Regions from separate parts of the Blastococcus sp. SYSU DS0552 genome, predicted to be linked through region 2. Evidence: predicted binding sites of a transcription regulator. Region 2 holds the regulator's gene; each other region holds the start of a gene.
The links. The regulator LexA, encoded in region 2, represses DNA repair genes until DNA is damaged. The targets are predictions, from matches to a motif close to TCGAACANNTGTTCGA.
Positions count from the first base shown of each region.

Region 1: ACI8AG_RS17140 (DUF222 domain-containing protein) is a predicted target of LexA. The motif match lies at 2,107-2,122, and genes of this name have one in related genera.
Region 3: dinB (DNA polymerase IV) is a predicted target of LexA. The motif match lies at 1,792-1,807, and genes of this name have one in related genera.

Region 1 is NZ_JBJHAB010000019.1:43,386-47,550, forward strand. It holds gene ACI8AG_RS17140 (DUF222 domain-containing protein) at 1-2,102, opposite strand, end outside; gene ACI8AG_RS17145 (glyoxalase superfamily protein) at 2,389-3,033, shown strand; gene ACI8AG_RS17150 (ACT domain-containing protein) at 3,100-3,774, opposite strand; gene gatC (Asp-tRNA(Asn)/Glu-tRNA(Gln) amidotransferase subunit GatC) at 3,996-4,165, shown strand, end outside.
Region 2 is NZ_JBJHAB010000006.1:50,242-54,406, reverse strand. It holds gene ACI8AG_RS07695 (hypothetical protein) at 464-1,216, opposite strand; gene ACI8AG_RS07690 (LysM peptidoglycan-binding domain-containing protein) at 1,342-1,638, opposite strand; gene lexA (transcriptional repressor LexA) at 2,060-2,827, shown strand; gene ACI8AG_RS07680 (enoyl-CoA hydratase/isomerase family protein) at 2,895-3,683, opposite strand; gene ACI8AG_RS07675 (ABC transporter permease) at 3,680-4,165, opposite strand, start outside.
Region 3 is NZ_JBJHAB010000010.1:84,186-88,350, forward strand. It holds gene ACI8AG_RS12170 (cupin domain-containing protein) at 1-492, opposite strand, end outside; gene ACI8AG_RS12175 (BatC protein) at 561-890, opposite strand; gene ACI8AG_RS12180 (permease) at 1,072-1,728, shown strand; gene dinB (DNA polymerase IV) at 1,834-3,048, shown strand; gene ACI8AG_RS12190 (DUF3040 domain-containing protein) at 3,213-3,602, shown strand; gene ACI8AG_RS12195 (transglutaminase family protein) at 3,590-4,165, opposite strand, start outside.

The sequences.
Region 1 (4,165 bases), on a different contig from region 2:
GTGAGCGTGCCGTCGGGCGCGAGGTCGTAGGCCCAGCCGGGCGCCTGGTGCTTGCCCCGGTGGTGGCCGGTGCAGAAGCCGGTGAGGTTCTCCGCACTCGTCGGCCCCTCGGGGTAGGGGCGGTCGTGGTCGAGCTCTCCGCCCAGCGGGATGCGCCGGCGGCAGCCGGGGAAGCGGCAGCGGCGGTCGCGGGCACGGATGTACCGGTCGAGCGCAGCCCCGGGGCGATACCCGTCGGTCGGCCCGGGCGGGTCGAGCCCCGGCCGGCCGGTGAGGTCGTGCGTGCAACGGGCCGGCGCGCGGCGGCAGGCGGCGTCGCCGCAGTGGGCCAGGCGGCGGAGTTCGCGGCTGTCGGTGAGCGCGAGCAGCGCGCCGGTGAGTTCGTCGACCACCGCGATTCGCGGTCGGTCGACCAGCGTTCCGCCGCTGCTCGCATCGAGCAGCGCGGCGAGGGCTGCCCGGCGGGACTCCCCGGCGTCGGCGCAGGCGTCGAGATCGCTCGGCGCACGTGTGACCCGGCCGGCGGCGCTGCGCAGCCACGCGCCCTCGTCCTTGCGGTCGGCGCGCTGGGCGTCGGCCACCATCCTCCGGGCGTGACCGATCGCCCGGTCCAGGTCGAGCAGGGCGTCTGCGGCAGTTTGCAGCGACCCGTGCGCGGTGGCCCAGTGAGAGGAGCTGTCGCCGTCGCCTGTCCCTGGTTCCACCTCGGTGTCGGGCCCGGGGTCGGGTTCCGGGTCAGGGCCGGGGCCGTGTTGCGGTTCCAGCCCGGGATCGGGGGATCCTTCCGCTTCGGGGTCCGGCGCCGGCTCGGAGAACGCCCCGGCTGCTTCGAGCCAGGCCTCGAAGCGGGCCTCCTCGGCCCACCGCCGGAGGAGCTCGTCCTCCGGGGTGTAGTCCGCGCCACCCCATTCGCCCCGGAGAGCGCGGGCCTCGACCTCCGCCCACCACCGCTCGTCGGCCTCCCGCCACTCCGTGGCCCGGGTGTGCAGCGGCCAGGCATCGGTGGGGCAGACGTCGTCGGGCGAGGAGTCGGTGCCGTGGGCGTCCTCCGGCCGGCTGTCTGCCCGGCCATCTCCTGTCGGCGAGTGGCCGTCCGCGGCCATCGTGGCGCCCTCCTCGCAGGGATCCGGCGCCGGCCCGGGCAGCAGGCCCAGGGCGCGGGCGAGCGCGCGGACGACCTCGGCCGGTACGGGTTCACCGCCGATCTCACCCGGCTGGTCGCCGCCGAGCAGGGTTCGCACCCCCGCGACCACGGTCAGCTGCGCCTGCACGGCGGGTAGTTCGTTCTGCTCCGGCCGGAGCACCAGGTCGAGCAGGCAGTCGGCCATCTTCGGGCCGCGCGTCCTGCGGTCGTCCGGGTCGTCCAGATTGTCGGCGTAGCGCCCCAGCGCATCCAGCAGCGCCTGCGCTTCGGGCACCGTGAGCAGCGCGCCGAGGACCGCCATGCCCTCGCGGCGATCGGGCCGGACGGAGACGCCTCGCTCGCGGAGGGCCGCAGCCAGCCGGGCGGCTTCGTCGCGTGCGTCACGGGCCAGGCCGAGCCGGCGCGCCTTGGCGCCGAGCTGCGCAGGTGTGGTCACCCGGCCGGACATCCACCGGAGCAGCTCGCGTTCGACGGCGGCCCGCTTCGCCGCGTCGGCGATCGGCGCCACCCGCTCGAGCATCGGCCAGAGGTGTCCCGGGTGGAGATCCCCGCGCTCCAGTGCGGCCAGCGTTCCCGGGAGACGGTGCACCAGCGTCAGCGATCGCGTCAGCAGCTGCTCGGCCGCCTGGGTGGAGATCGACAGGGCCACCACCAGCTCCTGCGCTGCCCACTCGCTGACGTCGGCCAGCACCTCCGGCCGGGCGGCGCGGCGCTCCTCGCTCATGGCCCCCGGCTGGCCCGCCGGGCGATCGGCCGAGGCGGGACGGGTGGCGGCGAACTCGGCGACCGCCCGGGCGCGCAGCGCGGTCTGCCGGGCGATCTCCCGGTCCGCCGCCTGCGCAGCACCCAGCGGACCGGTGGCCCAGCCGGCGGCGGGCGCCGAGGCAGCGGAGGCGCCCGATGCCGGACGACCCGACGCGGACGGAGGGAGCGTCGTCCCTGACGTCGTTCCGGTCATGCGTTCGATCATATGTTCGAAGGGGCGTCGGTGCAAGCGAAGCACGAAGAAGGCGCAGGTCAGGGGCTCAGCGGCCAGACCTCGAGGCGTCCGGGAGGGGGTTGACCGACCCGCTGCGGGTGCCTAGGTTCCTGCTCGGCTGATGCGGCCGGCCGCTCGCGCCCCCAGGGGTGAGGTGAACGCATCGTGACTTCGACTGACCTGTCCACCGGTCCACCACGGCGAACCAGCCAGTCAGCAACGCGAGCACTGGCGTGCATCGACGGGTTCGCCGATCGGAGGATCCATGTCGGACGCCGAGTCGAGGCGCGATCCGGACAGCCGGTCCGCCAAGCAGATGGCCAGGCGGCTCCGCGCCGCGCTGCGCGAGCGGCAGGGGCTCGAGCTGACGCACGGCCAGTGCCTGGAGCTGGTGGCGCGCCAGTTCGGCGCGGCGGACTGGAACACCCTCAACGCCAGGCTCGCGCCGTCCCCGGTGCGGGTGCCGTGGGGTGGGTCGGGCACCACCATCCCGGTGCTGCGGATCTTCTCCGTCGACGTCGCGTTGCAGTTCTACGTCGACTTCCTCGGGTTCCGCCTGGATTTCGGGGGCCCGTCGGGCGGAGAGGGGACGCCCTTCTACGGGCAGGTCACCCAGGCGTCCACCACGGTGCACCTGACCGAGGTCGCCTACACGCCCGGCGCCGGAGCCACGGTGCTGGTCTGGATCGCGGGGTTGGACTCCCTCCGGGAGGAGCTGAGCGCCCGCCGGGCAGAGGTGCCGGTGTGGGGCCCGGCGGTCTGGGTGCCCGAGATCGAGGAGGCGCCGTGGGGAGCTCGCGTGCTGACCCTTGCCGACCCGTTCGGCAACCATCTCCACCTCAACGAGCCCACCGATGCGGAGGCCCGGCGCTTGCTGCCCGCGTGGGGAGCGGTGGGTTCCTCCGGTTGAGCGGCGAGCGGTCGTGGTGGCGCCCGAGCGGGGTGCCGGCCGCTGGTGGCGGTCGCCGAATGCGGGTCAGGGTGGCGGCAGGTGGGCGACCGTCGTCGCGATCCCGGTGAAGTGGGCCAGGCGGAGCAGCTCCGACCGGCGGAAGGCCGGGCCGCCGGAGCGGCCGAGCACGATGGCCCGGCCGGCGCCGTAGGGCACGGCCATCATCTCGATGGCCATCTCCTGCCACCGCTCCGGCAGCCAGGGGTCGTCGCTGGGCAGCAGCCGCGGGCCGCTCAGCGGCAGCCACGGCAAGGTGAGGCCGGGAAAGGCCGGCGCCGCGTCCGAGGCCGCGAGCACCGCGCCCTCGGTCAGCGGGGCCGGTTGCCCCGAGTCGTCGAGGATCACCGCCCAGCCGCTGTGGAAGACCCGCGGCAACGACGCGGTCAGCAGCTCGGTCGGCGGGCGATCGCCGCGGGCGAGCGCATCCAGCAGGTCCAGTTCGCGGTGGGTGTCCAGCGGGCCGGCGAAGGGGCGCAGCGACTCCACCCGCACGCCGTCGACCGCCTGCGCCACCGTGATGAGGCTGTCGGGGAGCCGGTCGCCCGGCAGGTCCACGACGACGTCGTCGACCGCGATCCCGTTGCCCCGCTCGAGCACGTCCACCGAGACGATGTCGATGCCCGCGGTGCCCAGTGCGGTCGCCACCGCACCGAGGATGCCCGGGCGGTCGGGCAGCACCAGGCGCAGGAGATAGGACACGGTTCCTCCGGGTCATGGGCCCCATGGCCCCCTTCCGGGGCCCGCCGCGAGCCTGCGAGCGGTGGGGAGGAGGGGGGTCCTCGTTCGATCTCCGTCGATCGCGATCGGGATGAGCCTCTCACGCTGACCGGCGTCCGGAGGGCCCCACGTAGAGTGGCCCGGTCACGCCCCGGGCCGAGAGCGGGCCGCCGGGCACCGCCGAAGTGGAGTTCCGCCGCAGCATGAGCACCCCCTCCCCGAAGGGTCGACTGACCCGTGACGAGGTGGCCCACCTGGCACACCTGTCCCGGCTCGCCGTGAGCGACGAAGAGCTGGATCTCTTCGCCGGCCAGCTCGCCGCCGTGCTGGACGCCGTGGCGCAGGTCGGCAAGGCCGACGTCGCCGAGGTCGC
Region 2 (4,165 bases):
CCCTGGGGACATCCGGTGGATGCGCCGGGGACAACCTGAGGACCAGCCTGTGGACGGACTTACAGCTCTGTAACTACTAGATGTAGGGGAACCCTAGGACGGGCCACACAAGATGTGCAAGTGATCGTTCCGTCGGCGTGTTCCGCCCCGACACTGCGGTGCGCAGGCGGAACAGCGGTCCCCAGCTGTCACAGGACACGCCGCGACGACGCGCCGAACTCCGTGCCCGACGCTCCCCGGAGAGGGGGTCGAGCGCGGCGGCGCACCGCAGGAACGACCCGGGGACGCTCGCCCCGGCAAGGCTGTGCGCTCATGCGCGGTTCCGACTCGCAGAGCCACGCGCCGGCGCACACCGTTCGGCGAGCTGGGCGGTCCGCGCCCGGCACGGGCGACCCGCCGGGCACGCGACGGCGGCGCCGAGCACCCCCGCGGGGTCGACGCGGCGAGGGCCGCCGAACGACGATCAGACGCTGACCGCGCCGCCCACCCGGGGCCGCCGCGAGTGCGGGATCTGGTCACTCAGCCGCATCGGGCGGGTCAGGAGATCCTGGTCGAGGTCGGCCGGCGGGGTCCAGCCGCTCGCCGTGGAGCGGGTCTCGACCGTGCTCGCGGAGCGGGCCGCGGGCACCGACCAGCCACCGCCCCGCGGTCGGTCCTCGCGGGTCGGGGACTGCGCGTCCGGCGCGCTCTCGACGACGGCCGGGAAGAGGTCGGTGTCGGCGGCGCGGTGCCGGCCCACGACCGGGCTGAGCTCGGTGGCCGGAGCGCGGTGCCGGCCCGGGGGCGGCACCGGCACCGAGGACGCCGGCGCGGCCTGCACGGCGTCGCTCTCCGGCGCGCGCCGGCGACCGCCCGGCCGCTGGGCACCGGTTCGCGGCTCGCAGCGGTCGCGCAGCAGCGGCAGGCTGGCGGTCGCCTCGACATCGGTCGACGGACCGTCACGCAGCGATGCCGCTGACGGGGAGGCGGGCATCGCCTGCGTCACCGGCGGCACCTCGACGGCCGGCGACTCCGGAAGCCGCACATCCCCCAGGTCGATCCAGAGCGCCTGCTCTTCGCCTCCGGCGACGACCCGCACCCACATCTGGCACGCGCCGGAGTCGTCGTGTCGCCACCCCAACAGCTCCCCCGCACACCAGGCACCCGCCTGGTGGACCTCGACGGCCTGGGGACGAGTGGTGAACACGGCGGCGCGGTTCTCCATGACGCTGGACACGGACGTACCGTAGGTGGCCGACCAGCACGCACGGTGAACGTGCCTGTACTGAGGGTTGACGAAGTCGGCGAGCCGCGTTGTGAACACCTTGCCCTGGCGCGCAGACACCGAGCCCTACGGGGCCGTCAGGGCAGGACGAGGACCTGACCAGGCGAGATGGCCGCGGAGCCGAGCCCGTTCAGCCGCTGGATGTCGACGACGACGTCGCGGACATCGCGCCCGTCGGCGACCGCGCCGGCGATGGACCAGAGCGTGTCACCCGGCTCGACGATCACCTTGGTCGTCCCCATGAGCTCCAATCCGCCACCCGCATCCCCGAGGACGGCGCTGCCGAGGACGATCACGCCCGCGGCGAGGATGAGGGTGAGGACCGCGAGCACGCGACGCCCGCGCGACGTCAACCGGAGCGGCGGCTGCTCCACCCGCTCCCGACGCCCCCGGCCGGGCGATCGCCCCACCGTCGCCCGCGGGCCGCTCGTCCTCCCGCGAGCCGGCGCGGGCAGAGGTTCGGGCATCTCCGCGTAGGAGCGAGGCGGCGGGAGCACCCGGAGATGCCGGGCGGGTGGCGGACCGGCGCGCCGCTCCCCCGGGTCGACCGGCACCTGGCCGCGGACCCGCAGTGCCGTGCTGCTCGTCATGTGTTCAGCCCTCCTGGCCGGCACCCGCCGGACCCGAACGTGTGTTCGATTCGAACGCCTGTCCGATGTCTACCGGACGGGACCGACACTTGGGGAGCGACACGAGAAAGTTTCGAACACGTGTTTGAAGTGACCGCCGATCGGCGCTACCGTTCCTCCGACGACGAGGGTCGAGAGCTGCGCGGGCAGCCGGCGAGGAGGAGACGTGGCGGACTCGAGCAGGACGTCCGGCAACCGGGGCGGCACCGCGGGCGTGGCCCCGGGGACGGCGGACGGTTCGGCGTCGGTACGGGCCTTTCCCGACCGCGCGGCCGATGGGGACGGGCTCACCCAGCGGCAGCGGCGGGTGCTCGAGGTGATCCGCGACTCCATCGACCGGCGCGGCTACCCGCCGTCGGTGCGTGAGATCGGCGAGGCCGTCGGGCTGTCCTCGGCATCCTCGGTCGCGCACCAGCTCTCGGTGCTGCAGAAGAAGGGCTGGCTCCGGCGCGACCCGAACCGCCCGCGCGCCCTGGACGTGCGACTGCCCGGGGATGCCGGCCGGGCCACCGCCGCACCAGTCGAACCCCCCGTGGTCGGCGACGGCGTGCAGGCCGCCGCGCCCGCCTATGTCCCGCTCGTGGGCCGGATCGCCGCCGGTGGCCCGGTGCTCGCCGAGCAGGCGGTGGAGGACGTCTTCCCGCTGCCGCGCGAGCTGGTCGGCGAGGGAACCGTCTTCATGCTCAAGGTGGCCGGCGACTCGATGGTCGAGGCCGCCATCTGTGACGGCGACTGGGTCGTCGTCCGCCAGCAGCCGACCGCCGAGAACGGCGAGATCGTGGCGGCGATGATCGACGGCGAGGCGACGGTGAAGACCTACAAGCGCCGGGACGGTCACGTGTGGCTGCTGCCGCACAACCCGGCCTACGAGCCGATCCCCGGCGACGAGGCGACGATCCTCGGGCGGGTGGTGTCGGTCCTGCGTCGGGTCTGACGCCGAAGGCCTCCGACGGTGCCTCCCCAGTGGAGGCACCGTCGGAGGCCGTCCGCACCCGATGTCGTCACCGACGCCGGTAGTCACCGTCCCGCTTCTCGAAGAACGCCTGGAGCGCCTCCTGGTGGTCCTCGGTGCGGAACATCTCCAGGAAGCGCTTGGTCTGGAGCGCCTGCCCCTGCGCGAAGTCCATCTCGAAGGCGCCCGTCACCGCCTCCTTCGTCACCTCGACCGACAGCGGGGCGCGGGTAGCGATTCGCTGGGCCTTGGCCAGCGCGGCGGGCATGAGATCTGCCGGGTCGTGGACCTCGGTCACCAGCCCCCAGTTCAATGCCTGCTGCGCGGTGTACCGGGCACCGGTCAGCAGGATCTCCTTGGCCGGCCCCAATCCGATCACGCGAGGCAGGCGCCAGAAGCTGACGATGAGGCCCACGTTGACGCCGGCGGCCACGAAGAACGCCTCCGTCGAGGCGATGCGGATGTCGCAGCACAGCGAGAACTCCAGCCCGCCGCCGATCGTGGCCCCGTTGATGGCCGCGATCACGGGGGCACGGAAGTTCTGCACCCCGTTGAGGACCCGGCCGAACTCGGCGAGATAGTCGGTCAGCTGCTCGTCGCTCATGGACTGGTCCTCGCCCAGGTGCGCACCTGCGGTGAAGGCCCGCCCCTCACCGGTGATCACCAGGCACCGGACGTTCTCGTCGGCGTCCAGAATGTCGAGCGCTCGCATGAACGAACGCCGGCTCTCCCAGCTGAACGTGTTGGACGGAGGACTGTCCAACGTGAGGACGGCGATGTGCGGGGTCTCGTATCGCAGGTGGACGCCGCTGCCGACGTCTGTCGTGGTCTCGGTCATGCTGCTTCCTCCGGTGGTGTGTTGAGTGCGACGGACGGGGCCCGGCGGGACCGCCGGGTGGACTGGCCGGGGCGGCGGTCGAGCAGCCGCATGGCGAACACGGTCACTACGATGTTGATGAGCAGGACCACCACGGAGAGCGCCCCGACCCGCTGGTAGAGCGATTCGCTGGCCAGGCTGTAGAGCACCGTGGACACGGTGGGATTCGCGCCGGTGTAGAGGAACACCGACATCTCCAGCTCCCGGAAGAGCAGGACGAAGTTGAGCATGCCCGCGGCGAGCAGCGACGGGCGCAGCAGCGGCACCGTGATCCGTCGCCACGTACGCGCCCAGGACGCACCGAGGCTCCGGGATGCCTCTTCCACCTCCGCGCCGATCTGTCCCATCCCGGCGTGGACGTAGGCGAAGGTCAGCGGCAGCGCGCTCCCCGCATAGGCGATCAGCAGGATGGTCAGCGTCCCGCCGAGCCCGAACGGCTGCCC
Region 3 (4,165 bases), on a different contig from region 2:
CGGATCGGGCAGCACCGGCTCGTGGATGGTCCAGTGCTTCTCACCGGCCACCTGGAGCACGAAGACGTCGTGCACGTCGTAGTGCGGGCTGAAGCCCTGCGACGACGGCGGGGTGACGTAGGCGTTGACCTGGGTCGGGTGGCCGAGGTCGGCGGCCAGCTGGTCGGCGAACTCGATCAGCGGCGGCCAGAGCCGGTGCAGCCCCTGGAGGACGACGGTGCTCCCGTCGGCGAACAGCCGCAGCACCGCGTCCGAGGAGACCTGGTCGGCGATCTCCGCGCCGGCCCCGCCCGACGTGGTGAACCGCTTCGCGTCGACGACCGCGCCGTCCTTGGCGATCCGCAGGAACGGTGTGCGCAGGCCGCGCCGGGAGAGCAGCTCGTCGACCGCCGGCAGGTCGAGCAGGTCGGTGAAGGAGTTGCCGGTGTCCTCGGCGCGGGTCAGGAGCGGGTGCCGCGCCCAGTGCTCCCGGGCGAACTGCTCGGGGGCCATGTTCGTGCACCGCCGCAGGGCCGGGCGGAGCTGTGGCTCCGTCCGGCCCCGCGGGGTCGGGTGCTCGTTCAGGCCGAACCGTCCGCGCCACCGTCGGCACCGCCGTCGGCGCCACCGTCCGCGCCGCCGTCGGCACCGCTGTCCGCGCCGCCGTCGGCACCGCTGTCCGCGCCGCCGTCGGCACCGCTGTCCGCGCCGCCGTCCGCGCCGCCGTCCGCGCCGCTGTCGGCACCGCCGTCCGCGCCACCGTCATGGGCGCCCGGGGTGCCCGAGGCGCCGCCGTCGGCCGGGCCCTCCGTGCTGGTCATGTCGTCGTCGTCGAGCGCCATGGCATCTCCGTCCAGGTCGATCAGGAGCGGCCGGCCGGCCGTCCCTGCGTCGCTGCTTACCTCCCTCACCGGGGTCTGACACCTGCCGTCCGGCCAGCGGTTTCCGCTGTGCGGGGAGGGTCACGATCGCGTGACGGCTCGGCGTCCGGTGCAGTCGTCTCCTTCCTGGCGGGCATCTCGTGTGGGTCCACCCCTGAGGGGCACCCCTGAGGGGCCAGAGGCACGAGACGACGCACGAGGAGGAGATGTCATGACAGAGGGTCGTACGCAGACAGGCGCGAGCGCCGACGTGTCCCAGGAGACGTCGGGTGGCCGGCTGGACCCGGCCAGGGACGAAGGGGCGAGCCGCGTAGGCCTCCGGGACACGCACCACCAGACGCCGCCCACGCGCCGGGACCGCGTCCGCTGGGGCCCGGTCTGGGCCGGCCTGATCGTCGCGGTGCCCACCTTCCTGCTGCTGCAGCTGGCCACGCTGGCCCTGGGCTGGTGGGACATGGGAGGTGGTGACGGGAACAACGCCGACCTGATCAGCGGCATCAACGGGCTGCTCGCCCTCTTCCTGGGTGGTCTCACCGCCGGGGCGACCGCGCTGTGGCGCGGGGTCAGCGAGGGGCTGCTCCACGGCATCCTGGTGTGGGCGCTGACCGTGGTCACCATCGTGCTGCTGACGCTGTTCGGTGGCGGTGCCCTGCTGGGTTCCCTGGCCGGCGTGGTCACCGACGTCGCCGGCATCCAGCAGGCCAACCTGCCCGACATCCAGGCCGGCCAGGCCGCCGAGACGGCGCGCTCGGCCGCCAGCTGGGCGGTCCTCGGGCTGGGTCTGTCGATCATCGCCTCCGCGCTCGGCGGGGTGATCGGCGCCAAGATGTGGCCGGGCAAGCAGGACACCGAGGTCGTCGCCCGCTGACCTCGGCGGGCCGGGGCGCGCCGGTCGGCCGCCCCGGCGCCGGACCGTTATCGTTCCCGTGGATCGAACGCATGTTCGATCCACGGGGACGTGCGGGAGGTGGCGGTGGCGGGCGGCGTCGGACGGGCGGACGGGTGCACCGTCCTGCACATCGACATGGACGCCTTCTTCGCCAGCGTCGAGGTGCGCCGGCGCCCGGAGCTGGCCGGCACGCCGGTGATCGTCGGCGGGGCCGGGAACCGCGGCGTGGTCACCTCGGCCACCTACGAGGCCCGCAGGTACGGGGTGCACGCGGCCATGCCCACCGCCCGCGCGCTGCGGCTGTGCCCGACGGCGACGGTGCTGCCGGGGGACATGGCGCTCTACGCCGAGGTGTCCCGGGCGGTCATGGCGCTGTTCCGGTCGATCACCCCGCTGGTCGAGCCGCTGAGCCTGGACGAGGCGTTCCTGGACGTCTCGGGCGCCGGCCGGCGGCTGGGTGACCCCGTGGCCATCGGCGAGTACCTCCGCGCCCGGGTGTTCGACGAGCAGGGCATCACCTGCTCGGTCGGGGTCGCCGGCACCAAGTTCGTGGCGAAGCTCGCCTCCACCCGGGCCAAGCCCGACGGGCTGCTCGTCGTCCGCCCCCCGGAGGTCATGGGTTTCCTGCACCCGCTGCCGGTGGGTGCGCTCTGGGGAGTGGGTCCGAAGACGGAGGAGACGCTCCTGCGGCTCGGGCTGCGGACCGTGGGCGACCTGGCCCACGTGCCGGCGAAGACCCTCCAGCGGGCGCTGGGTGCCGCCGCGGGCGCCCACCTGCACGAACTCGCGTGGGGGCGCGACCCCCGGCGGGTCGTCCCCGACGAGCCCGAGCGCTCCACCGGCGCGGAGGAGACCTTCGCCGCTGACGTCGACGACCCCAGGGTGGTCCACCGCGAGCTGCTGCGGCTGGCGGAGCGGACGGCCGGGCGGCTGCGCTCGACCGGCTGCCTGGCCCGCACGGTCAGCATCAAGGTCCGCTTCGCCGACTTCACCACGATCACCCGCAGTCGCACGCTGGCCGCGCCCACCGACGTGGGGCAGGAGCTCTACGACACGGCCCGCGCCCTCTACGACGCCCTGGGCCTGGACCGGACCCGCATCCGGCTGGTCGGCGTCCGGGCCGAACGGCTCGTCGAGGCGGGTTCCGCCCCCCGGCAGCTGGAGCTCGGCGCCCGCGAGCACGGCCGCCGGGAGGCGGAACTGGCCGCCGATCGCGCCGCCCGGCGCTTCGGAGCGGGAGCGGTCCGGCCGGCGACGCTGCTGGGCTCTTCGGGGCCGGTCGGGCGGGCGGCTCGCTGACCAGGCACGACGCGCCGCGGGCTGCACCCGGAGGAGTGATCGGCCGGCGCGTCGGGCCGGTCACCGTGGCGTCGCCTTTCGCCGCGTCCAATCGGCTCGTATCCTCGGAGATACCGTCGGCGGGAGCCTCCGACGGAACTGGCTCCGCCCATTTGGAGGTCGACGTGCCGCTCTCCGAGCACGAGCAGCGTCTGCTGGAGCAGATCGAGCGCGCCCTCGTCGATGACGACCCGAAGTTCGCATCCTCGGTCCGCACCGGCGATCGCCGTCAGAAGGCTCGCCGCAAACTGCAACTCGGAGCCCTGCTGGTGCTGGTCGGCCTCGCCGTCCTGGTCGCCGGCGCGGTCGCCGAGTCCGTCCCGCTCGGCGTCCTGGGATTCCTGGTCGCCTTCGGCGGTGCCGCCCTCGGGGTGCTGCACTACCGGGGGGCCACCGGCGCGGTCGAGGCCGCCGGGCCGCGCGGCTCCTCGGCCGCCGGCCGTGGTGGCAAGCGCGGGCGGCAGCCGATGAAGAACCGGCTCGAGGAGCGCTTCCGCCGCCGCTACGACCAGTAGCCCTCGCGCGCCGACCTCCCGGCCGCCGTCCGCCCCGGACGGCGGCCGGAGCCGTACCGGGCCCACCGGGCGCCCCGGTCCCGGATCTCGGCCACCAGCGACGCCGGCCACAGCAGCGCCCGCACCCGCACCGCCCGCGGGCGCGCCCCGAGCAGCCCCCGGCGGGCCGTCCGCAGCGCCGTCTGCAGCTCGGCGTCCGGTCGCGCGCTGCCCGGCCGCCCGTAGCTGGCTGCCTCCTCGGCGCGGGCCAGTCGGCGCACGGCCGCCACCGACGACTCCACCGACGGTCCGCCAGGTCCCCGGGTCAGGGTGAGAGCCAGCGCGTCGGCCACCCGGCGCGGGGTCCACGAGGGATGCAGGTGCACGCCCAGGTCCGTGGCGGTGGCGCGCAGCTCCGCCCACGTCCCGCCCCCGGCCAGCCGGCGGCGGCGCTGCAGGGCACGCGCGGAGCCCGGGGCGGCCAGGACGACGGCGCCGAGCGCCAGCAGTCCCGCGCCGATCAGCAGCGGACCCCGGTCGGCCCCGGTCTGCGTCGGGGCGGCGACCTGGGGTGCCGCCTGCGG